3 regions of the Halomonas sp. RT37 genome follow, and region 3 is predicted to be linked to each of the others. Evidence: predicted binding sites of a transcription regulator. Region 3 holds the regulator's gene; each other region holds the start of a gene.
What was found. The regulator sigma-54, encoded in region 3, starts transcription at its own class of promoters, with help from an activator protein. The targets are predictions, from matches to a motif close to TGGCACNNNNNTTGCTNT.

Region 1 (10,113 bases), 1.0 Mb from region 3:
GCCGCCCACGCCGACGCGCAGGCACTGGGAGGGAGTGGTTGAAGTGGTCATGGTGTTCTCCTGCCTGTCATGTAAGGCCATTCCCCGACGTGTCGAAGACCGGAGAATGGCGCCGTCGACACCCCGGTATCGATGGCATCGTTGTCACTCGCTCAGCTGCGAAACAGCCGCGAGTACTGGGTTTCGTGCAGGCCGCTGGCCAGGGCGAGCCCCGGCAGCGCCGGCCCCATGTCGTCATCGTCGATGATCAGGGCACGCCCCACCGCCTCGACCAGCGCCGGACGCAGCCGCTCGACCAGTCGCTGGGCCGCGGTATGCCCGAGCGGCAGCGCCTTGCAGGCTGCCGCCAGCTGGTTCTCGAGCCAGGCCCAGGCAAAGCCCAGCATGGCCTGGCGCGGCGGCAACCCGCGGGCTACCGCCAGGGCGCTGAAGGCGGTCACATAGCCAGGCTCGTCAGGCAACCCGGCTTCGGGCGCCAGCCCCAGGCTGCGCATCAGGCGCACCAGCGACGCGCCCAGCTGGCGATCCTCCTCGCGCAGCTCTCGGGTCTCGCGTACCGCCCCCAGCCAGCAGTCCCAATGCGCCACCCTATCCTCGTCGCCCTGCTGCCAGGCCTCGACGAGTCGCGCCAGGGCAGGCAGTTCCGCCACCGCCAGGCCATCCTCCAGCACGCCCTCGAGCCAGTCGCCAAGACTCTTTTCATCGTGAACCCAGCCCAGTTCGAAGGCGCTCTCGAGCCCCTGGGACCAGGCGAAGGCGCCGATCGGCAACGCCGGGCTGACCAGCTGCAGCAGCCCCAGCAGGGCCAGATCATCGTGCGCCTGTGACGCAGACTCGATCCCGGCCATCAGGTGATCCCCTGAGCGTGGCTGTGTGAGGAGCCATGTGAGGAGCCATGTGAAGAGCCATGTGGCGAGCCGTGTGAATGGCCATGCCCGTGCGAATGCCCGTGCCCATGGTCATGGTCATGAGAATCGCTGTGCGAATGACCATGCGAATGCCCACCCATGGTGTAGGCGCCCGGCTCGGGATCAAACGGCGCCTGGTGGTGCTCGAGCCGCGCACCAAGCCGCTCGGCCAGCTCTTCCAGCACATGGTCCGGCGCAAAGCGCACGTAGCAGCAGGCGTCACCCTGGTACTCGCCCTCGCCGATACCGAGGGTCACGTGGCGGTTGCCCAGGTGGTAGCACAACCGAGCCAACGCAAGGCCGGCGTCCGGCCCCGGCGCTACCCAGGCGGTAACCACCGGTTCCGGCGCAGCGATGACCCGGACGCGGCTGCCGTCCTCGGCCTGAAGACCGTCGCCGTGGCGCAGCACCGGACCGCGTTCGAGAAACAGACCCGCCGCACGCCCGCTGTCCAGGGTCACCCGCAGGCGCCCCTTGATGCGATCGTCGTAGCTCAGGGTCAGGGTGTCCTGGACGCCGTCTTGCCCATCGCCGACGGGCAACGGCCCGAGCCGGCGGGTCAGCGACAATAGCGAACTCATGGATGACTCCTTGGTACTGTCAGCGGCACTGTCGAAAACCGTCATCATCGCTGACTCAAAAAAGGTGATAGCGCTGGGCCAACGGCAGCACGTCCAGCGGTTCACAGGTCAGAAGCTCGCCATCGCAGGTGACCTCGTAGGTCTGGGCGTCGACCTTGAGATCCGGGCAACGGTCATTGAGCTTCATGTCGCCCTTGCGCACCGCACGCACATCCCGGCAAGCCACCAGGCGGCTTTGAAGCCCCAGCCGATCCTTGAGCCCCGCATCCAGCGCGGCCTGAGAGACAAAGCTCACCCGGGTCGCCGCGGCGGCCTGGCCCAGCGCCCCGAACATCGGACGGTAGTGCACCGGCTGGGGTGTCGGGATAGAGGCATTGGGGTCGCCCATGGGGGCCATGGCGATCATTCCCCCCTTGAGCACCAGCGCCGGCTTGACGCCGAAGAAGGCCGGATCCCACAGCACCAGGTCAGCAAGCTTGCCCACCTCGACAGAACCGATCTCATCGGCCAGGCCGTGGGTGATGGCGGGGTTGATGGTGTACTTGGCCACATAGCGGCGGGCACGCAGGTTGTCGGCGCCACGTTCTTGATCTTCCGGCAGTAAACCACGCTGCACCTTCATCTTGTGAGCGGTCTGCCAGGTCCTGCACACCACCTCACCGACGCGTCCCATGGCCTGCGAATCCGAGGCGATCATCGAGATGACGCCGAGGTCATGCAGGATGTCCTCGGCGGCGATGGTCTCGCGGCGAATGCGCGAATCGGCGAAAGCCACGTCCTCGGGAATGTTGGGGTCGAGGTGATGACATACCATCAGCATGTCCAGGTGCTCGTCGACGGTGTTGACCGTGTAGGGCCGGGTCGGGTTGGTCGACGACGGCAGCACATAGTCCTTCGAGCAGGCGGTGATGATGTCCGGTGCGTGGCCGCCCCCGGCGCCCTCGGTATGGTAGGTATGGATGCCGCGCTGCTTGAACGCCGCCAGGGTGTCCTCGACGAAACCGGACTCGTTGAGGGTGTCGGTGTGGATCGCGATCTGAACGTCGTAGCGCTCGGCCACGCTCAGGCAGGTATCGATGGAGGCCGGGGTGGTACCCCAGTCCTCGTGCAGCTTGAGCCCCATGGCGCCCGCTTCGATCTGGGCCTCCAGCGCCTCAGGCAGGCTGGCGTTGCCCTTGCCGAGCAGACCGATGTTCATCGGCAGGCTGTCGCAGGCCTTGAGCATCTGATGGATGTGCCAGGCCCCCGGCGTGCAGGTGGTGGCGTTCGATCCGGTGGCAGGCCCGGTACCGCCCCCCAGCATGGTGGTGATGCCGCTGGCCAGGGCCTCGTCCACCAGCTGCGGACAGATGAAGTGCACGTGGGCGTCGATGGCGCCGGCGGTGAGGATCTTGCCCTCGCCGGCGATGACCTCGGTGCCGGGTCCGATCACGATGGTGACGTCCGGCTGGGTGTCTGGATTGCCGGCCTTGCCGATGGCGGCGATGCGACCCGCCTGAAGGCCCACGTCGGCCTTGACGATGCCCCACCAGTCAAGGATCAGGGCATTGGTGATGACGGTGTCCATCACCGTCTGGTCGAGACGCTGGCTCTGCCCCATACCGTCACGAATGACCTTGCCACCACCAAACTTGACCTCGTCGCCGTAGTGGGTGGCGTCCTTCTCTACCTCGATCCACAGCTCGGTGTCTCCCAGGCGCACCCGGTCTCCGACGGTGGGGCCATAGATGTCGGCATAAGCCTGACGACTGATCTTCATCGGGCGTCCTCCTGGCCGCTGTCGCCGCTGGGTGCACCGGCATCGTCCAGCGCGCCCATGACTTCACCGCGAAAGCCGTAGATATGACGACGTCCGGCGAAGCTCACCAGGGTGACCTCACGGCTCTGCCCCGGCTCGAAGCGCACCGCGCTGCCGGCGGCCACGTCCAGACGAAAGCCCCGCGCCCTGTCGCGATCGAACGCCAGTGCCGGGTTGGTCTCGGCGAAGTGATAGTGGGATCCGACCTGAATCGGTCGATCTCCGCGATTGGCCACCTCCAGCGTGACCCTGTCGCGACCCTCGCACAGGGCGATGTCACCGTCCTTCAGTTGGTATTCTCCGGGGATCATCCCGCGCCCTCCCTATTGGTATCAGCGTATGAGCCTGTCGCGTCGCCCCCGGATCAAGCCGGGGCCTGGCAGCGTCACGAGATCGGGTTGTGCACCGTTACCAGCTTGGTGCCGTCGGGAAAGGTGGCCTCGACCTGCACCTCGTCGACCATTTCCGCCACCCCTTCCATCACCTCGTCACGCCCCAGTATCTGGCGCCCTCGGCTCATCATCTCGGCCACACTCAGGCCTTCCCGGGCACCCTCCATGATCTCGCAGCTGATCAAGGCCACCGCCTCGGGATAGTTCAGCTTGAGCCCCTTGGCGCGTCGCCGCTCGGCCACCAGGCCAGCGGTAAACAGCAAGAGCTTGTCCTTGTCACGCGGTGTCAGCTCCATCCTTTCATCCTCGATGTTGGTCAGGGTGGCCAGGGGTCGCCTGTCCCGCCCGGCATGACATTCAGGTAAACCAGATGCGTGGCACACAGGCCTCGCGATCCATCAGCATCGGACGCAGCAACGTCCAGGCCGCCTCGCACAGCGACCAGGCCTCGCGCCGCGAGTGACCGAGGTAGCGCAGCAGCAGGACGCCATCACGTACGGTGACGGCCCAGCGCTCGGCTTCACCAGCGCCGGGACTGCCGGCAAGGTCATTCCCTCCCTGCCCCAACCCTTGGCGCAGACGTTCGATCGCCGCGGACTCGTCTTCGAGCCCGACCGCCCACAGGGTTGCCTGGACGCTGCACCCTCGCTGCCCCCAGGCGCCGTGAAAACGACGATGGTCAGGGTCGAGGGGCTGGCGCTCGATCCACAGTGGTCGTCCGTCCCGGGATAACCGGAAGCGCTGTTCGAGGTGGCCGCTGGCAAACGGCAGATCACTGGCCGGCCGGCCCAGCGCCAGCACCTCCCAGCCCAGGCAGCGGGCGCTGCCGGAAAGCTCGATCTCGGTGGCCTGCACCCCTCGCGAGCCGTCGAAGGCGATGGTTTCCTGGGGCAACCACTCGAGCAGCCCGCCCTCCTCGACCACCAGACGAGTGCGCTGGGACCAGGCCACGGCGTTGCGGTCGGCCCGATACAGCTTGTTGGCCGCCGGTGTGGTCAGCAGCGCCCGCGCGCCCGCGCCCACCCGCGCCTGGATATCCAGGATATCGCCGCTGACCAGCCCCCCCGGGGGATGCAGCAGATAGACGTGGCAGGTGCCGTCGCGGCCTTCGGGGTAGAAGGGACGCTGCACCCGCAGGGGGCCGCGATGATCCACCCGATAGAGGCGAGTGGCCTGGCCATCATGGCGAAAGCCGAGATCGAGGCTGGCCTCCCAGCGCCGTCCCGCGTCGAAGCGATGGCCGTGCCGATCGGTCGAATCCTGTGTTGTCTGCGCGCTCATGGCTCTCCCGGGCGGTCCGTCGAGTCGGCGTGGCAAGCGAAAGTAAAAAAGGCCACCACCATTGCCCAATCAAGGTGCAAGCCCCGTACCAGCTTCTCGAATCTCTATTTTTCTACTTAATTTTCAATTTCTTATAGAACAACCAAGGATTGCACCAGAGAAAAGCACGCCTTTGGTCGCGCACAAAAAAAGTGCGCAACCTTACGATTGCGCACCATTGATGTGCAGCGATTCATCCTGATTGACGCGCTACCGCTCAGACGGTCAGGTAGCGCTTCACCACGGCGTCGTCGAGCTCACCGATATCACCGACGGCGACTCTCCGCCCGCGATCGAGGATGGCGAAGTGGTCGGCGAAGCGACGGGCAAAGGGCAGTTTCTGCTCCACCAGCAGCACGGTCAGCCCATCATCGGCGATCAACCGACGGATGACTTCGCCGATCTGGGCGACGATATTGGGCTGGATGCCCTCCCCCGGCTCGTCGAGGATCAACAGCTTCGGCTCGATCACCAGGGCGCGCCCGATCGCCAGCTGCTGCTGCTGACCGCCGGACAGATCGCCGCCACGCCGGTGACGCATCTCCTTGAGTACCGGGAACAGCTCATAGATCCGTTCGGGCACCTGGCGCAGGCCATCACCACGGGCGGCGAGGCCCGTGCGCAGGTTCTCCTCAACCGTCATCAGCGGAAAGATCTGGCGTCCCTGGGGCACATAGCCCACGCCCAGGCGTGAGCGATCCTCGAGGCGACGCTTCTCCAGCGCGACACCGTCGGCGTAGTGAAGCTCACCGCCGGTGATCGGCACCTCGCCCATGATCGCCTTCATCAGGGTGGTCTTGCCGACGCCATTACGACCCAGCACACAGGTACAGGCCGCCCTGGGCACGTCGAGATCGAGATCCCACAGGGTGTGGCTCTCGCCATAGAACTGATTGAGCCCGCGAATGCTCAGCATCGATCCACCTCCTTGCCTGTCTCTCGCGCCCACCGGCCGCAGACCTTCGCCCACAGCGTGGCCAGCCTGCCGCGGGATGCGCCGTCCGCCCAGTACAGCGCTCTTACCGAAGACTGCTGAGGTACTCGCTCCAGTCCGATCATGCCGCCTCCTCGTCGCCACCCAGGTAGACCTCGATCACCCTGGGGTCGCTTGCCACCTTGTCCATACTGCCCTCGGCCAGCACCGAACCCTGATGCAGCACCGTCACCGTGCGGGCGATCGAACGCACAAAGCCCATGTCGTGCTCCACCACCACCACCGAGTGCTTGCCGGCGAGGCTCAACAACAGCTCTGCGGTACGCTCCATCTCCTGCTCGGTCATCCCCGCCACCGGCTCGTCGACCAGCAACAGTCGAGGGCGCTGCATCAACAGCATGCCGATCTCGAGCCACTGCTTCTGTCCGTGGGACAGGATGCCCGCCTGGCGGCGACTGAGCGACGCCAGGCCCACCGTCTCGAGCACCTCCTCGATTCGCGCCAGCACCTCCCCGGTCATGCGCGCCTTGAGCGTCGGCCACAGACTCTTGTCCATGGCCATCGCCAGCTCGAGGTTCTCGAACACCGTCAGCGCCTCGAACACCGTGGGCTTCTGGAACTTGCGCCCGATGCCGAGCCGGGCGATCTCCGGCTCGTTCTTGGTCAACAGGTTGTGGCGGCTGCCGAACCACACGCTGCCCTGATCCGGGCGCGTCTTGCCGGTGATGATGTCCATCATGGTGGTCTTGCCAGCACCGTTGGGGCCGATGATGCAGCGCAGTTCGCCGTCGTCGATGGTCAGGTTGAGATCATTGATGGCCTTGAAGCCGTCGAAGCTCACCGACACGTCCTCGAGATAGAGGATCGGGCCGTGGCGCACGTCGACCGGCGATTGTTCCGGGACCAGGAAGTCGAAGACCCGATCGCGATCGGCCAGGCTCTGAAGAAAGCTCATGGGGTGGCCTCCCTGGGGGTTGCATCCAGCGTGTCGGTTGGCGTGTCGGGTTGCGTGTCGCTGTCATCGTCGCTGCCTTGCTGGCGAGAGCGTGACAAAAGCCCGGCGATGCCCTGGGGCAGCAGCACCGTCACCAGCACGAACAGCGCACCGAGCGCGAACAGCCAGGCCTCCGGCATCACCCCGGTGAACACGCTCTTGGCGTAGTTCACCGCCAGCGCACCGATCACCGCGCCATAGAGGGTGGCACGGCCACCCAGGGCCACCCACACCACCACCTCGATGGAGAACAGCGGCGAGAACTCGCTGGGGTTGATGATGCCAACCTGGGGCACATAGAGGGCGCCGGCGACCCCGGCCAGCATGGCCGAGACGACGAACACGAACAGCTGATAGCGCTCCACCCGGTAGCCGAGAAAGCGGGTGCGGGACTCGGCGTCGCGCACCGCCACGCAGACCCGCCCGAGCTTGCTGACCACGATGGCGCGGCACAGCAGGAAGCCCAGCGCCAGCGCCACGCCGGATGCAATGAACAGCCCCAGTCGTGTGGCGTCGGCGGACAGGTCGAAGCCCAGCAGTTCCTTGAAGTCGGTCAGGCCGTTGTTGCCGCCAAAGCCCATCTCGTTGCGGAAGAACGCCAGCATCAGCGCAAAGGTCAGCGCCTGGGTGATGATCGACAGATAGACCCCGGTGACCCGCGAACGGAACGCCAGGAAGCCGAACACCAGCGCCAGCAGGCCCGGCGCCAGCAGCACCATCACAAAGGCAAAACCGGCCATATCGAAGCCAAGCCAGTACCAGGGCAGACTGTCCCAGTCGAGGAACACCATGAAGTCCGGCAGCAGTGGATCGCCGTAGACACCGCGGTCGCCGATCTGGCGCATCAGGTACATGCCCATGGCGTAGCCGCCGAGGGCGAAGAAGGCGCCGTGGCCCAGGCTGAGAATCCCCAGGTAACCCCAGACCAGATCCACCGCCACCGCCAGCAGCGCGTAGCACAGGTACTTGCCCAGCAAGGTAACGGTATAAGTAGAGACATGCAGCGGATGCTCCGGCGCCAGCAGCAGATTTGCCGCCACCACCAGCGCCATGGTGGCACCGAGCACCGCCAGGAAGATCAGAGTCGACCGCTCGCCAAACGGGCGAGCCAGCCATAGTCGGGATGATGGCATCGCTCAGCCCTCCGCCGCGCGGCCCTCCTGGGGAAAGAGTCCCCTCGGGCGCTTTTGAATGAACAGAATGATGAACACCAGCACCAGGATCTTGGCCAGTACCGCCCCGGCCCAGGGCTCCAGCACCTGATTGATCACCCCCAGCGAGAGCCCCGCCACCAGGGTGCCCCACAGATTGCCGACCCCGCCGAACACCACCACCATGAAGGAGTCGATGATGTAGTTCTGGCCGAGGTTGGGACCGACGTTGGTGAGCTGTGACAGCGCCACCCCGGCAAGGCCAGCCACCCCCGACCCCAGCGCGAAGGTCAGGATGTCGACGCGGGTCGCGCGAATGCCCATGGAGCGTGCCATGGCACGGTTCTGGGTTACCGCCCGTACCTCCAGTCCCAGCCGGGTGCGGCGCATCACCAGCATCAGGGCGGCAAACACCAGGATGGCGAAGCCGAGCACATAGAGGCGATTGAGGGTCAGCGACAGCGCCTCGTTGATCACCAGCGAGCCGCTCATCCACTCGGGCGTCACCACGGTACGGTTGAGCGGTGAGATCAGGGTGCGCACCAGCTGCTGCAGGATCAGGCTGACGCCGAAGGTCGCCAGCAGGGTTTCCAGCGGACGCCCCTTGAGGAACTGGATGACGCCTCGCTCGATGGCCACACCCACCAGCGCCGCCACCAGAAAGCCCGCCGGAATCGCCAGCAGCAGCGCAAGCCCCGGCTGCCCCGGCAACAGCTGCTGCATCGCCCAGGTGGTGTAGGCCCCCAGCATGATCAGCTCGCCGTGGGCCATGTTGATCACCCCCATGACGCCGAAGGTGATAGCCAGGCCGATCGCCGCCAGTACCAGCACCGAGCCCAGCGACAGGCCGAAGTAGAGCGTCTCGGCGGCGCGGTTGAGCTTGAGCGCCTGCTCGCTCTCGGCCAGCGCCGCCTGGGCGGCTTCCGCCAGCGCCACGTCGTCGCTGCGGCTGGCCTGCATCAGCGCGGCCCTGGCCTGGCCATTGAGGCTGCCGGACAGCGCCTCGACCGCCGCGACGTCCCCCTGCTCGACCCGTGCGATGGCAATGGCCTGCTCCAGGGTCGCGGCCACCTCGGGGTCGCTCTCGGCGGCGGCCAGCTCGCTCAGCGAATCGACGGCCTCGGCCTCGACCTCGCCCAGCAGATCCCGCGCCGCCGCCAGCCGCTGGGCGGGGTCGTCGACACGCAGGTCGATCAGCGCCAGGGTGCTGTCCAGATAGCCCCTGAGACTGTTGTTGATGGAGACGCGGTCGAGCTCGCGGCGCGATATTTTGCCCGCCGGTTCCAGCGTCAGGGCGTCGGCCACGGGCCAGTTGCGACCGCGATTTTCCAGTACCACGACGATAGCGCCGCTGTCCTTGACGCGGGCGAGCTTGCCCTCGGCGAAGCTCTCGAGCCAGCGCCGGGCGCGCTCGTCACCGCTCTCGGCGATGGCGTCGATGGCCGCTTCCTTGTCGCGGAAGCTGGACTCGGCCAGCGCCGACAACAGCGCCGGCCCCTGGTCGGAAGACGCGGCCTTAGAAGCGCCGGCGTCCTGAGCCCAAGCCTGGCCCAGCCCCAGGGCGACGAGGCAAAGCAGCACCAGCGCGCTCAGCCAGTGACGACCTGCAATTAAATTCATGGTGAGGTCCCTTGAGACACCCGGGTGCCGACGGCACCACGGGCAGGGTTGGCGTGATCCGGGCCGGTGCGCCGTGCACACCGGCCCCTTGTCGTTATGTTCTATTCGCTGGAGGCGACGTCTGAGCCACCACCGCAGCTACCCTGCACCACGTTGTAGTTGCCGCACTCAAGCGGAGCACGCCAGTCGCTGATCAGATCGCGGGAGCCTTCCAGATAGTCGGACCAGGCGTCGCCGGCCACGGTGGACGGGGTCTGCCACACCACCGAGAACTGGCCGTTGTCCTGGATCTCGCCGATCAGCACCGGCTTGGTGATGTGGTGGTTGGGCATCATGGTGGCGTAGCCACCGGTGAGATTGGGCACCGACACACCGATGATCGCTTCCTTGACCGCATCTACATCGGTGGTCTCGG
Region 2 (10,113 bases), 2.2 Mb from region 3:
AGGCTCGAGATGAAAACCAGCGACATGGCCACCAGGCCAAGCCGACGAGAGCGTGAAAGGTTCATGGGGGTAGGCCTCAGAATCGTGACGCTACCCCCGACGCCGAGAGTAGCGGTGCAACGTCGCCACCACTCTAGGCCACCGATAACAGGCTGATGATATGCCCCTTGGGGTAGGCCGGTCCGGGCAGGCTGGTTAAACCGGTGCCCCCCGGACTCGCCGCCCCGGCCCGCTCAGACCTCCTGGTCTTCCGCCAGCGACGGCAGCAGCACCTTCAGCTTGCGGGTCAAGGTATTGCGCCCCCAGCCCAGCAGCTCGGCAGCCTCACCCTTGCGCCCGGCGGTGTGCTTGAGCGCGGTCTCGATAAGGATGCGCTCGAAGTCCGGCACCGCCTCTTCGAGCAGGTGGGTGTGGCCCGAGGCCAGGGCGCTGTCGGCCCAGGCGCGGAAGGCTTCACGCCAGTCTCCGCCTGCGGCGCTGTCATCGCCGCCGCGCAGCTCCGGCGGCAGGTCCTCGACCAGGATCTCGCGCCCGGAGGCCATCACCGTCAGCCAGCGACAGGTGTTCTCGAGCTGACGCACGTTGCCGGGCCAGTCCACCCGGGTCAGGAACTCCTCGGCTTCGCGGGTCAGCACCTTGACGTCGGTGGACAGCTCCTTGGCCGCCTCGACCAGGAAGTGCCGCGCCAGCCGGGGAATATCCTCGCGCCGCTGGGACAGCCTTGGCAGGTGCACGCGGATGACGTTGAGGCGGTGGAACAGGTCCTCACGAAAGCGGCCATCGGCGACCAGCGTCTCGAGGTCCTGGTGGGTCGCGGCGATGATGCGCACGTCCACCTTGACCGGCGTATGACCACCGACCCGATAGAACTCGCCGTCGGCCAGCACCCGCAACAGCCGGGTCTGGGTCTCCGACGGCATGTCACCGATCTCGTCGAGGAACAGGGTGCCGCCGTTGGCCTGCTCGAAGCGCCCCTGACGACTGGCGCTGGCGCCGGTGAAGGCGCCCTTCTCGTGGCCGAACAGCTCCGACTCGATCAGATCCCGGGGGATCGCCGCCATGTTGAGGGCAATAAAGGGATTGGCGGCGCGGGGACTGTGCTGATGAAGCGCACGCGCCACGCGCTCCTTGCCGGTCCCGGACTCGCCGTTGATCAACACCGTGATATGCGAGTGCGCCAGGCGCCCGATGGCCCGGAACACCTCCTGCATCGCCGGCGCCTCACCGATGATCTCGGCGTCGAGTCCTTCAGGCACGCTGACCGGCCGCTGGCGCTCGCGCACGTGGGCCACCGCGCGTCGCACCAGGGCCAGCGCCTCGTCCACGTCGAACGGCTTGGGCAGGTACTCGAAGGCCCCGCCCTGATAGGAAGCCACCGCACTGTCCAGGTCGGAATGGGCGGTCATCACGATGACCGGCAGGTCCGGGTGCACCTGGCGCACCTTGGCCATCAGATCGAGCCCGTCGATACCTGGCATGCGGATATCGGTGACCAGTACGTCGGGCGGCTCGGCCAGCAGTCGATCGAGGATACCGTCGGCCCGCTCGACCGCCTCGACCTCAAGGTCCGGCTGCGCCAGGGCGCGCTCGAGCACCCAGCGTATGGCCCGGTCGTCGTCGACGATCATTACACGAGCGGTATCAGTCATGACTCATCTCCAGGGGAATCAACAGACGGAATTCGGTACGTCCAGGCTCGGACTCGCATTCGATCAGCCCTTCGTGCTGGTGCAGCACCGACTGGGCGATCGACAGCCCCAGGCCGCTGCCCTCGGCACGACCGGACACCATCGGATAGAACAGGGTCTCGCGCAGCGTCTCGGGGACGCCCGGGCCGTTGTCGATCACGCTGACGTCGCAGACCAGACGATGGCGCTGGGCGCCCAGGGTGAACTGGCGGCGCGCGCGGGTCCTCAGGGTCATCACCGGGTTCGGTGTCTCGGACTCGACCAGCGCCTGGACGGCGTTGCGGGCCACATTGAGCACCGCCTGGATCAACTGGGCTTCATCGCCGGTCAACTCCGGCAGGCTGGGATCATAGTCGCGCTCGATGCTCACCCGCGGCTGCTCGACCAATAGCAGCGCGCGTACCCGCTCCAGCACCCGGTGGATGTTCAGCGGCTCTCGCCGACTCACCCGGTTGGGCCCGAGCATGGAATCGACCAGATCGCGGAGCCGATCCACCTCTTCGATGATGATCCGGGTGTACTCCTTGAGCGCCGGCGTCTGCTCCAGGTCACGCTCGAGCAATTGCGCCGCGCCACGAATCCCCCCCAGGGGATTCTTGACCTCGTGGGCCAGCCCCCGCGCCAGCACCTTCATGGTTTCCTGGCGCGACTGCAGCGCTTCCTCGCGGGAAATTCGCAACAGCCGATCCCGTGGTTCCATCTCCAGCAGCAGCTCGTCAGGCGACAGCGGCGTCACGGTGTAGTCCACCGTCAAGGGGTCTCCACCGGCGAGGACCAGCCGCGCCTCCCGTTGGGTATAGGGATGCTGTCCATCCCGGGCCCGTATCAGCACCTCGGCGATATCATCCTCGCCGCTGAGCCAGTCGCTCAGCGCCACGCCGGCAACCCGACTGGCGCTGACCGCCAGCAAGGTCTCCGCCGCCGGGTTCATCCAGGTCGGTCGCAGCTCGCCGTCGAGCAGCATGACCGCAGTTGTGAGGTGTTCGATGATGCCAGGCGTCATGGGTCCATCCTGATGGGGCAAAGCGCCCACTCGATAGAGGCCGCCACGGCGCCAAGCCGGCATTCCATGGTGGCGGTCCAGGTCTCGGCCTCGAGCAGGCGTCAGACAACAACATTCAAAGCAAGAAGCGGGCCAGCCTTGGTGCCAGTGGCACACTCCCGCCGCGCAGGCGCCAGGACGGTGCTTTTGTCGAGGAGGCGGGTCACCGTCGGCGCACCTACGCACCATTTTAGTGCACCAACCTGGTGCAGGGCAGTCTCGCCTGGATCACTGTCCGCACAAGGCCCGCAGATCGCGGGTCAAGGCGGCGCAGGACGAAGGGGGTTGGCGGGAAGCAGGCGGCTGGCGCGCTGTACGTGAATGACGATATCGGCACTGCGTTGACGCACCTCTCCCGACGGGGCCAGCACCACCAGGCCCAGGCGATGCTCGCCACGCTCCAGATTGGTGAGCCACAGTGGGCCGATGCCGGTGACGCTGGTGGCGAGCACACCGTCGACCTCCAGGCCGAGGCGATCCCCCGTCGCCGGAGGCGGGCTGATCGCGGCCAGCACCTTCAATCTTCCCCCGGTCCCCGTGGGCAACACGCTGTCATCCGCCGGGGAGGCGATGGCCAGGACATCGTGGGGCTGGAAGATATCGGCGTCGCTATCCGGGCCTGGTACTGAAGGCGCCGTCGGCCTGGAGGGCGCCGCCACATCCAGCGCAGGGGCGCTGGACAACGGCGGCGGTGCCAGCTCGCGGGCGCCGGCCGAGGGGGTATCGCTGTAGCGCACGATGCCGTCGGGACCGACACTGCGATAGATGGTGCTCGCCGGCACGGTTTCTGCCACCGGCAACGCCAGCCCGGATGCTGCCAGCAAGGCAATGGCCATCAGTGATGGTCGACTCGGCGACGAGGGAGCGCTCTCGCCCCTCTCCCGGCCTGCCCTGCGCGTCCACCGCTGCATCATCGTGATTGCCCTCGCCGACCTTCCCCTGACGAGGATGACGGCAGCCACGACCCGCGCCAAGGGGATCCCTTGCCCAGGCGCAAGGCCCGCGCAAAAAAATCGGCCCCGCGATCATCGCGGGGCCGACGGAACGCACGAGGCGCTATGCCGATCAGCAGCTGTAGTACATGTCGAACTCGATCGGGTGGGTCGCCATGCGCAGACGCTCGACATCCTCGTTCTTGAGCTCGATGTAAGCGTCGATCATGTCGTCGGTGAAGACGCCACCTTCGGTCAGGAAGCTGCGGTCCTCGTCGAGGGCTGCCAGCGCCTGGTCGAGGCTCTCGGCCACGGTCGGGATGGCCTTGCCTTCTTCCGGCGGCAGGTCATAGAGGTTCTTGTCCATGGCGTCGCCGGGGTGGATCTTGTTCTTGATGCCGTCGATACCGGCCATCAGCATCGCCGCGAAGCACAGGTAGGGGTTGGCGGTCGGGTCGGGGAAACGCGCCTCGACACGCTTGCCCTTCGGGCTTGCGGTGTACGGGATACGGATGGAAGCAGAACGGTTACGGGCGCTGTAGGCCAGCATTACCGGCGCTTCGAAGCCCGGCACCAGACGCTTGTAGGAGTTGGTAGAAGCGTTGGTGAAGGCGTTCAGGGCGCGGGCGTGCTTAATGATACCGCCGATGTAGAACAGTGCCATTTCAGACAGACCGGCGTACTCGTCACCGGCAAACTGGTTCTGGCCGTCCTTCCAGAAAGACTGGTGGACGTGCATGCCGCTGCCGTTGTCGCCGACCAGCGGCTTGGGCATGAAGGTGGCGGTCTTGCCGTAGGCGTGAGCCACATTGTGGATCACGTACTTCATTTCCTGAACTTCGTCGGCCTTCTTGACCAGGGTGTTGAAGGCAACACCGATCTCGTTCTGGCCGGCGTTGGACACCTCGTGGTGGTGCACCTCGACCTTCTGGCCGATGGCCTCGAGGGTGTTGCACATGGCACCGCGCATGTCATGGAAGCTGTCCACCGGCGGAACCGGGAAGTAGCCGCCCTTGACCCGCGGACGGTGACCGAGGTTGCCACCTTCGACGGCGCGGTCGGTGGACCAGGCACCCTCTTCGGAGCTGATCTTGTACATGGCGCCTTCGATATCGGCCTTCCAGTGCACCTCGTCGAAGATGAAGAACTCGGGCTCGGGGCCGAAGAAGGCGGTGTCGCCCAGGCCAGAGGACTGCAGGTAGGCCTCGGCGCGCTTGGCGATGGAGCGCGGATCACGCTCGTAGCCCTGCATGGTGGCCGGCTCGATGATGTCGCAACGCAGGATCAGGGTCGCGTCTTCGGTGAAGGGGTCGAGGAAGCCGGTGCCGTCCTCCGGACGCAGGATCATGTCGGACTCGTTGATGCCCTTCCAGCCGTTGATGGAGGAACCATCGAACATCTGGCCATTCTCGAAGAACTCTTCGTCGACCTCGGCGGCCGGAATGGTGACGTGCTGCTCTTTACCGCGGGTATCGGTGAAGCGCAGGTCAACCCACTTCACATCATGTTCGTTGATCAGGGCGAGGGTCTTGTCTGACATGTGGTCCTCCAGAGTGGAACTTGTCTCGTGACTCGAGCGTTGCGCAACGGCGCCAATCCCATGTCACCGGTTTGAAACGGGGGATGATCCAGGGAACAAAAGGGGTACCGGGATCCTTTGTAGCACGCTCCCGGGACACTGCCCATGGCAACGTGCGCGACACGATGACACTGCCAACCACAATGCAGATTGCGTGCCAGCATTGCACCAGCATCGACCAAAAAAATCCCAACCCATTGTTTCAAATCTTTTTTATCCAAACAGGCCCTTTGCGCCAGCTTAGGGCACAAAGGCCCACCACCTTCAGGATCTGCCGACCAATGCACCACAAAAGTGCAATAAAGACTGCGACGCACCACTTTGGACCTTTGTGACAGGATCTATAAACTCTGCCGGGCCGATCGCGAGGTGTCAGTGGGCGCTGGAACCTTTCGCAACGCAAAGATACACTTTATTACGTTCGACTCCGACCGCCTCCCCTGCCGGCCGGCGTCACCCTCCTCGGAGTGTCGTCGTGAAAATCAGCTTGATCATTGATGCCCGACTTACCGGCAAGGAACTGCCTCGCCGGCTCGCGGAAGCTCGCCAGCAGGTCGCCCTCTTCCAGGGAAGAGGCGAAATCCTCGTCATCGACGATGGCGATATGGCGCCACCACTACTGGGCGAACCGGGCGAACAAGCCGTCGTCGGCTATCGCCAGGTGCGCAGCAGGCCCGCGCCCATGGGGCGGCGCCTCAATCTGGCCGCCTCCCACAGCAACGGACGCATGCTCGGCTTCTGCCTCGGCCCCCTAGACACCCACTGGGTCGAGCGAATGATGGCAGCCGCCTGCGATGATTCGCGCCCGGTGGTGCGTCCTGCTCGTCCCTGTCCGCTATCGCTGCTCAGCCTGCTGCGACGTACACCGACCCGGGCCCTGGGCGTCGAACGCACCTGGTTCGATCGACTGGGAGGCTTCGACCCGTCGCTGGACCTGAGCGCGGTAGAGGACCTCGCCACTCGCCTCAAGGCCTGTCGCGCCAAGATGGTCGTACAGCGCGCCTGAGCGTCAGATCGTCCTTTCTGCCGATTTCGCCTACTTTTTTCGCCTCGCAGGTGCTTGATAGTTCAGCATCTTGAGGATCGATGCCGAGATTGGCGCCAACAAGGCTGGTCGTTGTCATCGCCCAGGCCCTATAATGCTGCCCCACTTTTTCCAGCAGGATCCCGTCGTGATCGAGAATCTTCGCAACATCGCCATCATCGCTCACGTCGACCACGGCAAAACCACCCTGGTCGACAAGCTGTTGAGTCAGTCTGGCACTCTGGACCGCAAGGCCGAGGGTCAGGAGCGCATCATGGACTCCAATGACCAGGAGAAGGAACGCGGTATTACCATCCTGGCGAAGAACACGGCGATCCGCTGGAATTCCCCCGAGGGACAGGACTACCACATCAACATCGTCGACACCCCTGGACACGCCGACTTCGGCGGCGAGGTCGAGCGCGTGATGTCGATGGTGGACTCGGTACTGCTGCTGGTCGACGCCGTCGACGGCCCCATGCCGCAGACCCGCTTCGTCACCCAGAAGGCCTTCGATCAGGGCCTCAAGCCGATCGTGGTGGTCAACAAGATCGATCGCCCCGGCGCACGCCCGGACTGGGTCATCGACCAGATCTTCGATCTGTTCGACAACCTCGGCGCCAGCGACGAGCAGCTCGACTTCCCGATCATCTACTGCTCCGCCCTCAACGGCATCGCCGGTCCCGAGCCTGACCAGCTGTCCGACGACATGACGCCGATGTTCCAGTCCATCGTCGACATCGTCGAGCCGCCCAAGGTGGAACTCGACGGCCCGCTGCAGATGCAGATCTCGGCGCTCGACTACTCCAGCTACGTCGGCGTCATTGGCCTTGGCCGCATCACCCGCGGCGCCATCTCGCCCAACCAGCAGGTGGTGGTCATCAACAAGGAAGGCCAGACCCGCAAGGGCAAGGTCGGCCAGGTCATGACCCACCTGGGTCTCGAGCGGGTACAGACCGAGCAGGCCACCGCCGGGGACATCGTCTGCATCACCGGCATCGACGACCTGGCGATCTCCGACACCATCTGTGATCCGGCCGCCGTCGAGGCACTGCCGGCACTGACCGTCGACGAGCCCACCGTGTCCATGACCTTCCAGGTCAACGACTCACCGTTTGCCGGCAAGGACGGCAAGTTCGTCACCAGCCGCAACATTCGCGATCGTCTCGACCAGGAGCTGATCCACAACGTGGCGCTGCGTGTCGAGCAGGGCGAGTCCCCGGAGAAGTTCATCGTCTCCGGCCGCGGCGAGCTGCACCTGTCGGTGCTGATCGAGAGCATGCGTCGTGAAGGCTTCGAGCTGGCCGTGGGTCGTCCCGAGGTCATCATCCGCGAGATCGACGGTGAGAAGCAGGAGCCCTACGAAGAAGTCATCATCGACTGCGAAGAGCAGCACCAGGGCGCCATCATGGAAGAGCTCGGCTATCGCAAGGGCGAGCTCAAGAACATGAACCCGGACGGCAAGGGCCGGGTCCGCCTGGACTTCATCATCCCGGCGCGCGGCCTGATCGGCTTCCGTGGTCAGTTCCTGACCCTGACCTCCGGTACCGGCATCCTGACCAGCCGCTTCGACCACTACGGCCCGCTCAAGCCCGACGCTTCCATCGAGCGTCGCAACGGCGTGCTGGTGTCGATGGTTCCGGGCAAGGCCCTGGCCTACGCCCTGTACGCCCTGCAGGAGCGCGGCAAGCTGATCATCGACCACGGCACCGAGGTCTACGAAGGCATGCTGGTCGGCATCAACAACCGCGCCAACGACATGGTGGTCAACCCCACCAAGGGCAAGAAGCTCGACAACATGCGCGCCTCCGGCAACGACGAGAACATCGTGCTGACCCCGCCGGTGCGCTTCACTCTGGAACAGGCCATCGAGTTCCTCGATGACGACGAGCTGGTCGAGATCACCCCGAACCATATCCGTCTGCGCAAGAAGTTCCTGACCGAGAACGAGCGCAAGCGCGCCACCAAGAAGTAAGCGCTGCGTTTTCTCGCTTCATCGATGCCCGCCTCCTGGCGGGCATCGTTGTTTTCGGCCTCTCTAGCGATGCCCGGCTCTTCATGACGGGCATCGTCGTTTTGCGGAATAGACAATATCGATGCCCGGCTGTTCATGGCGGGCATCATCGTTTTGCGGCAATGCTCATATAGACAATATCGATGCCCGGCGCCCGATGGCGGCCAGTGTCGTCTGCAAGTGGAGACATCAGTATTTGGGGTGAGGACGGCACCCTGGCCGGACTGAACTATCCTTTGGTGACCACCCAGCAAGGAGGCTCACCATGGCCGCCCGACGCTTCAGCGCCTTACTGTCCCTGCTGCCAGCATTTGCCCTGGCCTCGCCATCCACCGATGACACCCTGCTCGCCAATGCCGAGCAGGAGCGCTCGGCCTTTCTCGAGACCCTGGAGTCGCTGGTCAATCTCGACTCCGGTACCGGCGATGTCGACGACCTCGCTCGCGTCGAGGCGCTATTGCAGGAACGTCTCGTCGAACTCGGCTTCGAGGTCGAACAGCACCCGGCCGAGGCCTTCGGCGGCAACACGCTGGTGGCTCGACACCAGGGCAGCGGCGACGCCGATCTCATGCTGATGATCCACTACGACACCGTCTTTTCCTCAGGCACTGTGGCAAAGCGCCCCTTTTCCAGCGACGCCTCCAGGGCCTATGGCCCCGGCGTCGGCGATGCCAAGGGCGGCATCGCGGTCATCCTGCATAGCCTGGGCCTGCTCGCTGACCTCGGGCTCTCGCCCTGGGGAACTTTGACCGTGGTGTTCAACCCCGACGAGGAAAAAGGCTCCTTTGGATCCCGTGAGCTGATCGCCGAACTGGCCAGCGAACAGGACGCGGTCCTGTCCTTCGAGCCCACCCTGGGCAAGCCCGGCGAGTCAGCGGTCACCACCGTGACCAAGGGCATCAACTACGCCTTTCTCGAGGTCGAGGGACGTGCGTCCCACGCCGGCGGCGCCCCCGAGGAAGGCCGCAATGCGGTGATGGAGCTGGCCCACCAGTTGCTCCAGCTCGATGACCTTGGCGACAGCGACAAGGGCACCACCCTCAACTGGACCATTGTCGAGGGTGGCACCAAGCGCAATATCATCCCGGACTCGGCCAGGGCCGAAGGGGACATGCGCTACTTCGATCATACCGAGTACGAGCGCGTCATGGCCGAAGCCCAGTCGATTATTGCCGAGCAGCGAGTCACGGACACCGAGGTAGCGTTTCGGCTCGAGCGCGGGCGCCCGCCGCTGCCGCCGAATCCGGCCACCGAGCAACTGGCGGCCCTCGCCCAGTCTATCTACCGCCAGGAACTCGACCAGACGCTCGCCCTGGCCGAGATCGGTGGGGGCACCGATGCGGGCTACGCCTACGACCCCGAAACCGGCCAACCCGCGGTGCTGGAGTCCCTCGGTCTGGTCGGGGGGCGCTACCACAGCGACGAGGAATTCATCGAGCTCGACAGCATTGTGCCGCGACTGTATCTCACCACCCGTCTGATCCAGGAACTTTCCGGGCCGAGCGCTGCCACAATTGATGCAGACTGATAACCGTTAGGGGTGAAGACGGCGACCGCCCTAGTTGCGGTCTATGCTAATGGGGCACCGTCATCCTTCGCGAACAAGGAGATACGCGAATGCACAAGCACGTCGAATGGGATGATCCCGGCGCTGACAGCGTTCAGCGCTACTTCGCCGACAAGCCCGACGAATACCCCACCGCCCACGTCGGCAGTATCATCGCCGGCCGCTACCATGGCTATTCGGTCAGGGTCAGGGTGGAAGCCAGGGTCGACGACGACACCGCCAGCATCGGCGACGTGGTCGCCCTGATCTCCGTGCGCACAGGCGAGC
Region 3 (10,113 bases):
ACGGGCGATGGCGGCGGCACCTTTCAGCGCTTTACTGTCGTGCACCTCGATCACGCCGGTGGCGCCGAGCACACGGATGTCGGCCACCGCAGGGTGGGCGCGCAGGTCACTGTCGCCGGCGAGCTCCTGCACAAGGATGGCGTTGAGCCGAGCGATACGGCCCAGATAGTCGTCCTCCTCGAAGACCCTGAGGCTTTCCAGTGCCACGCGACAAGCCAGCGGATTGCCCATGAAGGTCGGGCCGTGCATAAAGGCGTGAAGCTCGCTGTCGCCGATAAAGGTGTCATGGACACGGTCGTTGGCCAGGGTCGCCGCGTGGCCAAGGTAGCCACCGGTCAGCCCCTTGGACAGCACCATGATGTCCGGACTGACACCGGCATGGTCGGCGGCGAACATGCGCCCGGTGCGTCCAAAGCCGGTGGCCACTTCGTCGAACACTAACAGCACGTCGAACTCGTCGCACAAGGCGCGAGCACCCTTCAGATAGTCCGGTGAGGTCATGTTGAGACCTCCGGCGGCCTGCAGCAGGGGTTCCATCAGCAGCGCGGCGATCTCGTGGTGGTGGGCTTCCAGCACCGCTCGCAGGGCGTCGAGGTCGGCGGCGACCTGCTCCGGCGTGGCCGCATAGGGGGCCGTCGGCGCCGGGGCGAAATGGTGTTTCGGAAGAAAGCCGGAAAACAGCGAATGCATGCCCTCTTCGGGGTCACACACCGCCATGCAGCCGGCGGTATCACCGTGGTAGGCCTTCATCAACGACAGCATGCGGTGCTTGTTGGGGCGGCCGCGCAGATGGTGGTACTGCACCGCCATCTTCATCGCCACCTCCATGCCCACCGAGCCGCTGTCTGAGAAGAACACGTGGTTGAGGCCCTCTGGCGTGACGCGAACCAGTTCCCGCGCGAGCTGGTCGGCGGGATCGTGGGTCAGTCCTCCAAGCATCACGTGACACAGCGTGGCAGCCTGCTCCTGAATCGCCTTGACCAGCCGTGGATGTCCGTAGCCGTGGATCATGCACCACCAGGAGCAGGTCGCGTCGAGCAATGATTCGCCGCTGTCCAGGGTAAAGCGGGTGCCCTGGCCGCCGACTACCCGGGGGGCAGGGGCCTGGGTCTTGAGATGGGCGTAGGGATGCCACACCGGAGAGGTCATGTCGGCTCCTGAGGGACGCTTGGTGGTAAACTGAGTGACGAGCTAAAAGTTTACCACCGCTGCTGCTGCCGTCGCCAATGCCAGCGCTCGTACCCGGAAAACCGGGGTAGAGCGGGGCAGGCGAGGGTACAAGGCGGAGCGGTGCTTTCTAAGGGATGCTGGGCTCTGGGATGCTGGGCTCAGGGATGCTGGGCTCAGGGATGCTGGGCGTCGACACGTTCGAGAAAGCGCTCGAACAGAAACGCCTCGTCGTTTTTCAGCGAGCGACTCAGGCAGTCGATGAACTCTCGGCGCGGATAGGTGAAGACCCGCGGCGCCTTGTAGGCATCCAGATCGATGGCGATCACCTCTCCGTCGACGACCAGGAAGTTCTCTGTGTGCAGGCCACGACAGTGGATACGGTCACGGTACAAGGCTTCGAGAATGTCCAGGTAGCGGTTCTGCAGTTCCGGAGAGTCGAGGACCAGCTTTTTAAGCGCGATGCCGTGCACGTTGGCGGTGACCAGACGATAGCGCTCTGCCGACAGGATTTTCGGTGTGGCGATACCCAGTCGCTCCAGTCGGCCGGCGACATAGCGAAAATTGTGGCCGGGGTAGCGCCGGATGCCCAGGCGGTAGCGCCAGCGATCGCTGGTCTTGGGCGTGAAGGTCTTGATGAAGGCGTCCTGGTCCGCGTCGTAGTGGACCTCGGTGTACTTGCCGGTCTGGATTAGTTGCATGGCGTCCTTGGCAGGCAGGGGGTGGCGGTCAAAACAAGGAGAGGTAAGACGTCAGGCGTCTTCGTCGAAGCGTGCGTCGAACAGTGCCTCCAGAGCGTCCAGCACCGCGTCCGCGTCCTTGCCTTCGGCCTCCAGGGTCAGCTCCGTACCGCAGGGGGCGGCCAGCATCAGCAGCGACATGATGTTGGCGGCGTCACCCGAGCGGCTGCCATGGTGGACGGTGACGGTGGCGTCAAAGGGTTGGCAGCAGGTGACCAGGCGAGTCGCGGCGCGTGCATGCAGGCCGCGACGATTGGTCAGGGTCAGGGTGCGTCGGGCCACGCCTAGAGTCCTCCGCTGTCCAGTCGGCGTTGCTGGCCGAGTTCGCGGTGGCGTAGACGGACGCGGGGATGCTGGTCGGCCAGGGCCGAGGCGATTCCCTCGGCCAGGTAGACCGAACGATGCTGTCCTCCGGTGCAGCCCACCGCCACGGTGAGGTAGCTGCGCTGGCTTTGCTGATAGCGCGGTAGCCAGGTGCGCACCCAGGCGAGAATGTCGCGTTTCATGTCGGCGACGTCCTGATAGCGTTCGAGGAAGTCGATGACGCTGGGATCGCAGCCATTGGCATCACGCAGCGATGGTTCCCAGTAGGGGTTGGGCAGACAGCGGGCATCGAACACGATGTCTGCATCCGGCGGCACGCCACGCTTGAAGCCGAAGGACTCCACGGTCAGGCTCAACTGGCCGCTGCGGTGGTCGGCGACCTGTTCGGCGATGCGCGAACGCAGTTCGTGTACCGACAGGCGAGAGCTGTCGATGACCAGATCGGCCAGGTCTCGAATGCCCGAAAGGGCCTTCTGTTCGGACTCGATGGCTTCCGCCAGGGTCATGTCGCTATCACGGGTCAGCGGGTGACGGCGCCGCGTGTGGGAATAACGCTCGAGCAGAATTCGCGCATCACTGGTCAGGTAGACCACCTGGCAGTCGATCGGACTCTGCTTGAGGGACGCCAGCTGGGCGGGGAAGCGTTCCAGCGCCTCAGGCAGGTTGCGGGCGTCGACGCTGACGGCGATACGGCGGGAATGACCGTTTTCCAGCTCGTCCACCAAGGCGCCCAGCAAGGTCGCGGGAAGGTTGTCGATGGCGTAGAACCCCAGGTCCTCCAGGGCCTGAAGGGCCACGGACTTTCCCGAGCCGGAGCGACCACTGATGATCACGAGCTGCATGTCCTGTCTCCTTGGGCAGGCGTCCATTGCTGATGGCCTAGGCAAGGCCGCGATCAGGAGGGAGTGTCGTCCCCTGGCGCCTGTTGGCGGATGGCTTCCTGCAGGCGCTCGTGAAGCTCGCGCTGGGAGCTGGCGTGGCGCAGACGGTGACGTGTGTCGGCGTCGTTCATGACGCCAGCGACCTGGCCGAGCAGGGCAAGATGGGCGTCGTCGGCCTCTTCCGGCACCAGCAGCACGAACACCAGATCGACGGGCTCACCATCGATGGCATCGAAGTCGACAGGTTCCGCGAGTTTGAGGAAGCCGGAGATGGGCGCCTTGCAGTGGGGGTTGCGGGCATGGGGAATGGCGACGCCATTGCCGATGCCGGTACTGCCCAGGCGCTCACGTCCGATCAGCCGACTGAAGACCTCCTGGCTGTCCAGGCTCGGGGTGTTCTGCGCAATGAAGGTGCTGAAAAACTCCAGCACCCTCTTCTTGCTGCCTCCCGGGACATCGAACAATGTGCGCTCGGGAGGGAGAATGGCTTCCAATGTCATGAGAGTCAGCGAATTCCGGCGCCTTGGGCGCGGGCTTGGGATTTTTCCTTGTGCTTGACCAGCTGGCGGTCCAGCTTGTCGGCAAGGGCGTCGATAGCAGCATACATGTCGCCGTCCTGCGCTTCGGCATGCAGGTCGGCACCGGCGGCGTGAAGGGTGCAGGCGGCCAGCTGGCGTTCCTTTTCCACCGAGAGGGTCACCTGGACGTTGGTGATGTTGTCGTAGTGGCGCTCCACACGGGTGAGCTTCTCTTGTACGTAGTCACGCAGGGGATCGGTCAATTCGACGTGGTGGCCGGTGATGTTGACTTGCATGACAGGCTCCTTGCTCTTTCGGGTGGTGGCTTGATTGTAACCCTTTTTCCGATCCTGCAAACCCCCTCGACGCTACGCAGAAAGACGCAGATGTCATGCGAAATTTCAAGTGCTTGCGCTTTCCCGATAACTAGGCTAGCGACGCCGCAGCGCAAGGCCTCAGCGCAGTCGCTTGCGCTCGCTGGAAGACGGAATATTCATGGCTTCCCGGTACTTTGCCACGGTGCGTCTGGCGACATTGACGCCGTCTTCCGCCAGCAATTCCACCAGTTTGCTGTCCGACAGAGGTTTGCGGGCAGGTTCCTTTTGAATCAACGATTTGATCATGGCGCGGATGGCGGTACTGGAATGGGCGTCGCCATCCTGGCCGACCTGGCTCGAGAAAAAATACTTCAACTCGAACACGCCGCGAGGCGTGTGCACGAACTTCTGGGTGGTCACGCGGGAGATGGTGGACTCGTGCATCTCCACCTTGTCTGCGATATCGGCCAGCACCAACGGTTTCATGGCCGCTTCTCCCTGCTCGAGGAAGTCGATCTGACGCACCATGATTTCCCGGCCGACCTTCAGCAAGGTGTCGTTGCGGCTGGACAGACTCTTGATCAGCCAGCGCGCCTCCTGCAGGTGGTCCTTGAGGAACTGGTTGTCCTGGCTCTTGTCCGCGCGCCGAATCAGCGCAGCGTAGTCGGGCTGGATGCGCAGTCGGGGCATTGCATCCGGGTTGAGTTCAACGCGCCAGCCCTCTTCGGTGTGGCGTACCACCAGGTCGGGTATGACGTAGTCGTTATCGCTGTCACCGAACTGGCTGCCGGGACGTGGGTCGAGGCTCCGGATCAGCTCGATGACGCTGTCGAGTTGGTCGTCATCGAGTCCTAGTCGGCGCTTCAGCAGACGTCGGTCGCCGCTGGCCAGCGCCTCGAGAAACTGTCTTACCAGTCGTCCGGCCTGGGGCAGCAGGACGGTATCGCGAGGCAGGCTATCCAGTTGCAGCATCAGACACTCGCGCAGGTCGCGGGCGAACACTCCGGTCGGTTCGAACTGTTGCAGCCGAACCAGCACCGCCTCCACCTCTGCGAGGGGAGGGGGGCGACGACCGTCTTGCTCGAGCCCCTGGGCAATGTCATCCAGTGTCTGCTCGAGATAGCCGTCGGCGTTGACCGCGTCGAGCAGGCTCTCGGCGATCAGGCGCTCCTGGTCGCTGACGTCGAGCATCGCCAGTTGCCAGCTCAGGTGGCTGTGCAGTGACTGGGAGCTTGCCTGGCGCTCGAAATCCGGCGCCTCGCCACTGCCGGCGGGGGTGGTGCCCAGGTCCTGGTAGGTGTCGGACCAGTCGCTGTCCACACTGAGTTCCGAGGGAATCTGATCCGCCCAGTCATCTTCCACGGCTTCCCTGGTCTGCTGTTCGCCGAACTCGTCCTCGAGTTCGAGCATGGGGTTGGCCTCCAGCGCCTGCTGGACCTCCTGGCGCAGGTCCAGGGTCGAAAGCTGCAGCAGGCCGATCGCCTGTTGCAGTTGCGGGGTCATGGTCAGCTGGGTACCGATGCGCAGCTGCAGTGACGCCTTGAGGGCCATGGGTCGGGATCCACCAGTGTTGTCGAAAGGCTTTACCCTAACGACGAGTCATCAGACATGCAAGCATCTTGCCAAGTTGGTGTTTTTTGACCTGTGGGAGGGAGTGTAAAGGTCGATGTGGAACAACTTGGTAGGGGGGAGGTGCTTCTTTCGAGGGAGGCCCTGTGTGCAAGGTGAGGCCGACCCTTTCGGGGCCGGCGGTTGAATGCTGATGCTGGCAAGTGTTGCGGCCGCTTGATGCGACTGCGACTGCGGCTGTCGGGCGGCCCTGCGGTCTAGAGGCGGAAGTTCTCGCCCAGGTAGACCTCCTTGACGCGCTGGTTGGCGAGGATGGACTCGGCGCTGCCCTCGGCGATGATCTGGCCGTCGCCGACGATGTAGGCACGATCGCAGATATCGAGGGTCTCGCGCACGTTGTGATCGGTGATCAGGACGCCGATATCGCGGGCCTTGAGTTGACGAATGATGGACTTGATCTCGCCCACCGAGATCGGGTCGACCCCGGCGAAGGGTTCATCGAGCAGGATAAAGGCCGGCTCGGTGGCCAGGGCGCGAGCGATCTCGACCCGGCGCCGCTCCCCGCCGGACAGGCTCATGCCGGGGTTGTCACGAATATGGCTGACGTGGAAATCCTCGAGGAGTTGCTCGAGACGTGCTTCTCGGCCCTCGCGGTCGAGGTCCTTGCGGGTCTCGAGGATCGCCATGATGTTGTCGGCCACCGACAGCTTGCGAAAGATCGAAGCCTCCTGAGGCAGGTAGCCGATACCGGCCAGCGCGCGCTGGTGCATGGCCGCGCGGCTCAGGTCCCGATCATCGATGCTGATGCTGCCGGCGTCGGCTCTGACCAGGCCGACGATCATGTAGAAGGAGGTGGTCTTGCCGGCCCCGTTGGGGCCCAGCAGACCGACGATGCTGCCCTGCTCGATCGACAGGCTGATGTCCTGGACGACGCGACGCTTCTTGTAGCTCTTGGCCAGATGGCGAGCGTGGAGAGTCTTCATCAGTTTCCTTGGCTTTCCGGCTCGAGGGTCATGCGAATGCGCTGCTCGCCCTGGACGCCCTGGGCGCTGGAGCGGGCCTGGACCACGCGGCGATCGAGGAAGTACTCCAGATAGGCACCGTCGAAGGTGTCATTGGCCTTGTGCAGCTCAGCCTGGTCGATCAGCTCCATGCGGCGTTCGGCCACGTGGTAGATCACCTTGCGGCCCCAGCCCTTGACCACCGGTTCTTCCGGGGATGGCTTCTGCTCGAGGTAGGCGCGGGAGCCGGTCGCGGTCGCCAGTGACAGTTGTCCCTGGTCGTTGCGCTGGATCTCGACGCGTTCGCCGGTGAGGATCATGCTGCCTTGCACAATGCGCACGTCGCCGGTATAGACCGCGGTACCGGCGCGATCATCGAGATCCAGCTGGTCGGCCTCCACCTGAATCGGTGCGCTGCGATCACTTTCCAGCGCCAGGACACTGCTGCCGGTGGCGCCGGCGGCCAGGCCAAGGGCCAGGGCAAGCAGGAGGGCGGGACTTGGACGCATCATGGAAGGGGCTCCTTATTGAGGCTCTGGCGGATGATGACCGGTGACATTGTCGGTCAGGCGAGCGGTATTGTCATGGATCCAGGCGTCGAAGCGCTCCCCTTGCATCTGTTGAGGGGGTTGGCGTAGGACGGCTGGCGTTTCGCTCCAGACATGGCCACTGTCGCTGTCGTAGACCAATACCTCTGTATCAAGCTGCCAACGCTCTGCGGGGGCCTCGAGATGGGCGTCGCCCGACAGGGTCAGGGGGTTGCCGTCCGGACCCAGTTCACCGTTGTCGGCGTCGGCGATCCACTCTCGGCCGCTGTCGTCGATCAGCGCAAGGTCCGGCTGGTCCACCCGGGTGACGTCGTCGAGCGGTGTGTGCACAAGGCGTGGCGTATCGATGCGCTGATGGGGGGTGCCCTGGGCATCGAAGCGGGTCAGGCGGGCATCCACCAGGTAGTAGTCGGGCTCGCCGGCCTTGTCATTGGGTACCAGGTCGGGGACGTTGCTCTCGCGGGGGTCGAGCAACGTCAGGCCGCCACCGAGTACCAGCAGCAGGATGACCAGCCAGAAGCGAAAGCCTGGACGCAGTGCGCTCAGTTTCATGTCAGCGGTCCGTTGCTCAGGTAGCTGTCGATGATATCGTCGAGGCGGCCCTGGGCCATCAGCAGGGTGTCGGTGATCTCGCGCACCGCGCCATGTCCGCCGGCAACCTGGGTGACCCAGTCGGCGTGCTGACGAAGGTAGCAGGGGGCGCCTGGCACGGTGATGCCGACCGCACTGCGATGGATGCAGGGAAGGTCGGGCAGGTCATCGCCGCAGTAGGCGACCTGGTCGAGGGCCAGGCCAAGCGAATCGCACAGCGATTCAAGGGCGGGCAGCTTGCGCTCGACCCCTTGCTGTACGTGCTCAATGCCGAGTGCTCTGGCTCTCTGGGTGACCATGGGGGAGCTGCGCCCGGTGATCAGGGCCACCTGGATACCGGCGCGCTTGGCCAGCTTGAGGCCGTGGCCATCCAGGGTGTTGAACGCCTTCAACTCGGAGCCGTCGGCGTGGAAGTACAGTCGACCATCGGTCAGTACGCCGTCCACGTCCAGCGCCAGCAGCTTGATGTGGCGCAGGCGCTCCACCAGATCCGGCGCGAGGGAGGCGAGAAGCTCGTGAGACATGACGGCGTTCCTTGTAAAGGGATAAATGAGGCTCAGATGACACCGGCGGCCAGCAGGTCGTGCATATGCAGTGCACCGACTGGGCGCTGCTCGTCATCGACCACCGCCAGGGCGGTGATCCGGCCTTCCTCCATCAGCTTGACCGCCTCCGCCGCCAGGGTGGCGGGGCCGATGCGTCGCCCGGGGGTGGTCATCACGTCATCCACGGTAAGCGAGCTGAAGTCTTGATGACGATCCAGGGTGCGGCGCAGGTCGCCGTCGGTATAGACCCCGGCCAGGGTGCCGTCGGGGGACACCACGCAGGTAAAGCCAAGGCCCTGGCGGGTGATCTCGAGCAGGGCGTCGCGCAGCGGCGAGCCCGACGGTACTGAGGGCAGGCGGTCGCCGGTGTGCATCAGATCGGCCACGGTCAACAGCAGTCGCTTGCCCAGGCTGCCGCCCGGATGGGACAGGGCGAAATCCTCGGCGGTGAAGCCGCGGGTCTCGAGCAGAGCCACCGCCAGGGCGTCGCCCAGCGCCAGCGCTGCGGTGGTCGAAGAGGTCGGGGCCAGGTCCAGCGGGCAGGCCTCGCGCTCGACCCCTGCGTATAGATGGGCCTCAGCGTGGCGGGCCAGGGTCGAGTGCGCTCGGCCGGTCATGCTGATCAGTGGAATGCCCATGCGCTTGAGCAGCGGCAACAGGGCAGTGACCTCGGCGGTTTCGCCGGAGTTGGACAGTGCCAGGACGACGTCGCCGGGCGTGATCATGCCCAGGTCACCATGACTGGCTTCACCGGGATGGACAAAAAAGGCCGGCGTGCCGGTGCTTGCCAGGGTGGCGGCGATCTTGCCGCCGACATGTCCCGACTTGCCCATGCCGGTGACGACCACCCGGCCGCGGCAGGCCAGCAGCAGTTGGCAGGCACGGTCGAAGTCGCCGTCGAGACGCCCGATCAGGGCGTCGATGGCGTCACGTTCCAGCTCCAGGGTGCGTCGTGCGATATCGCGGACGCTCAGGGTCGGCGTCTGCGCCGAGGAGGGGTGTTTGCTCATGGCCATGATTGTTGCCGTTTACTGCCGTTGTCACAAGGGGCCTGCCGCGACCGAAAGGCCGAGCCAGGTCAGATAAAGCGCATAGGTGCAGGCCAGCAGCGCGCCGATCCAGCGCCCCAGGCGACCGCGGCGTTGCCACAGCAGCAGCGCCGCCAGCAGCAGCGTCAGGCCAAGCATTACCGGAAAGTCGCGGCCGGCGGCTGCGGGATCGGTGGCTCCCGGCGCCAGCAGCGCCGGTACCGGCAGTACCGCCAGCATGTTGAACAGGTTGGAGCCGATGACGTTGCCGATGGCCAGATCGTGGTGGCGCTTCAGCGCGCTGGCCACGCAGGCGGCGAGTTCCGGCAGGCTGGTGCCGATGGCGACGACGGTCAGACCGATCACCAGCTCGCTTACGCCAAAGGTGCGTGCCAGCTCAGTGGCGCCCCAGACCAGGGCGCGGGAGCTGGCGATCATCACCGCCAGGGTCAGCACCAGCCAGCCGATGGCCTTGCCCAGTGCCATGCCGGGAATGTCGTCGGCCATCTCCTGTTCGGCCTCGTCGGCGCGAAACAGCCACCACAGACTGAATACCAGCAGCGCGATCAGCAGGGCCGCGTCGAGGCGTTCGAGGCTGCCATCGGCCAGGGCGTAGCCGGCGAGGCCGGTGGCGCCCAACAGCAGTGGCAGCTCGCGGCGCACGATGGTGAAGCGCACCGGGATCGGCACCACCAGTGCAGTCACGCCCAGTACCAGCGCGATGTTGGCGATATTGGAGCCCAGCGCATTGCCGGTGGCCAGGTCGGGGGCGCCATCCAGCGAGGCCATCACCGAGACCACGATTTCCGGGGCAGAGGTGCCGATGGAGACGATGGTCATGCCGACCAGCATGATGCTCATGCCGGCGCGGTAGGCGGTGGCGG

Region 1: NFG58_RS11715 (urease accessory protein UreD) is a predicted target of sigma-54. The motif match lies at 5,034-5,051, and genes of this name have one in related genera.
Region 2: glnL (nitrogen regulation protein NR(II)) is a predicted target of sigma-54. The motif match lies at 2,809-2,826, and genes of this name have one in related genera.

What each region holds. Positions count from the first base shown of each region.
Region 1 is NZ_CP098827.1:2,724,403-2,734,515, forward strand. Features, by position in the region: gene ureG (urease accessory protein UreG) at 1-51, opposite strand, end outside; gene NFG58_RS11690 (urease accessory protein UreF) at 153-848, opposite strand; gene ureE (urease accessory protein UreE) at 848-1,489, opposite strand; gene ureC (urease subunit alpha) at 1,545-3,248, opposite strand; gene NFG58_RS11705 (urease subunit beta) at 3,245-3,598, opposite strand; gene ureA (urease subunit gamma) at 3,673-3,975, opposite strand; gene NFG58_RS11715 (urease accessory protein UreD) at 4,037-4,960, opposite strand; gene urtE (urea ABC transporter ATP-binding subunit UrtE) at 5,217-5,915, opposite strand; gene urtD (urea ABC transporter ATP-binding protein UrtD) at 6,055-6,888, opposite strand; gene urtC (urea ABC transporter permease subunit UrtC) at 6,885-8,060, opposite strand; gene urtB (urea ABC transporter permease subunit UrtB) at 8,064-9,698, opposite strand; gene urtA (urea ABC transporter substrate-binding protein) at 9,800-10,113, opposite strand, start outside.
Region 2 is NZ_CP098827.1:4,484,452-4,494,564, forward strand. Features, by position in the region: gene NFG58_RS19550 (hypothetical protein) at 1-65, opposite strand, end outside; gene ntrC (nitrogen regulation protein NR(I)) at 234-1,649, opposite strand; gene glnL (nitrogen regulation protein NR(II)) at 1,642-2,691, opposite strand; gene NFG58_RS19565 (DUF4124 domain-containing protein) at 2,991-3,566, opposite strand; gene glnA (glutamate--ammonia ligase) at 3,796-5,202, opposite strand; gene NFG58_RS19575 (glycosyltransferase family A protein) at 5,717-6,247, shown strand; gene typA (translational GTPase TypA) at 6,414-8,240, shown strand; gene NFG58_RS19585 (glutamate carboxypeptidase) at 8,545-9,807, shown strand; gene NFG58_RS19590 (hypothetical protein) at 9,897-10,113, shown strand, end outside.
Region 3 is NZ_CP098827.1:1,716,745-1,726,857, forward strand. Features, by position in the region: gene bioA (adenosylmethionine--8-amino-7-oxononanoate transaminase) at 1-1,149, opposite strand, end outside; gene NFG58_RS07435 (hypothetical protein) at 1,344-1,868, opposite strand; gene NFG58_RS07440 (HPr family phosphocarrier protein) at 1,920-2,189, opposite strand; gene rapZ (RNase adapter RapZ) at 2,192-3,073, opposite strand; gene ptsN (PTS IIA-like nitrogen regulatory protein PtsN) at 3,127-3,612, opposite strand; gene raiA (ribosome-associated translation inhibitor RaiA) at 3,618-3,926, opposite strand; gene NFG58_RS07460 (RNA polymerase factor sigma-54) at 4,086-5,498, opposite strand; gene lptB (LPS export ABC transporter ATP-binding protein) at 5,774-6,499, opposite strand; gene lptA (lipopolysaccharide transport periplasmic protein LptA) at 6,499-7,029, opposite strand; gene lptC (LPS export ABC transporter periplasmic protein LptC) at 7,042-7,617, opposite strand; gene NFG58_RS07480 (HAD hydrolase family protein) at 7,614-8,180, opposite strand; gene NFG58_RS07485 (KpsF/GutQ family sugar-phosphate isomerase) at 8,213-9,211, opposite strand; gene NFG58_RS07490 (calcium/sodium antiporter) at 9,242-10,113, opposite strand, start outside.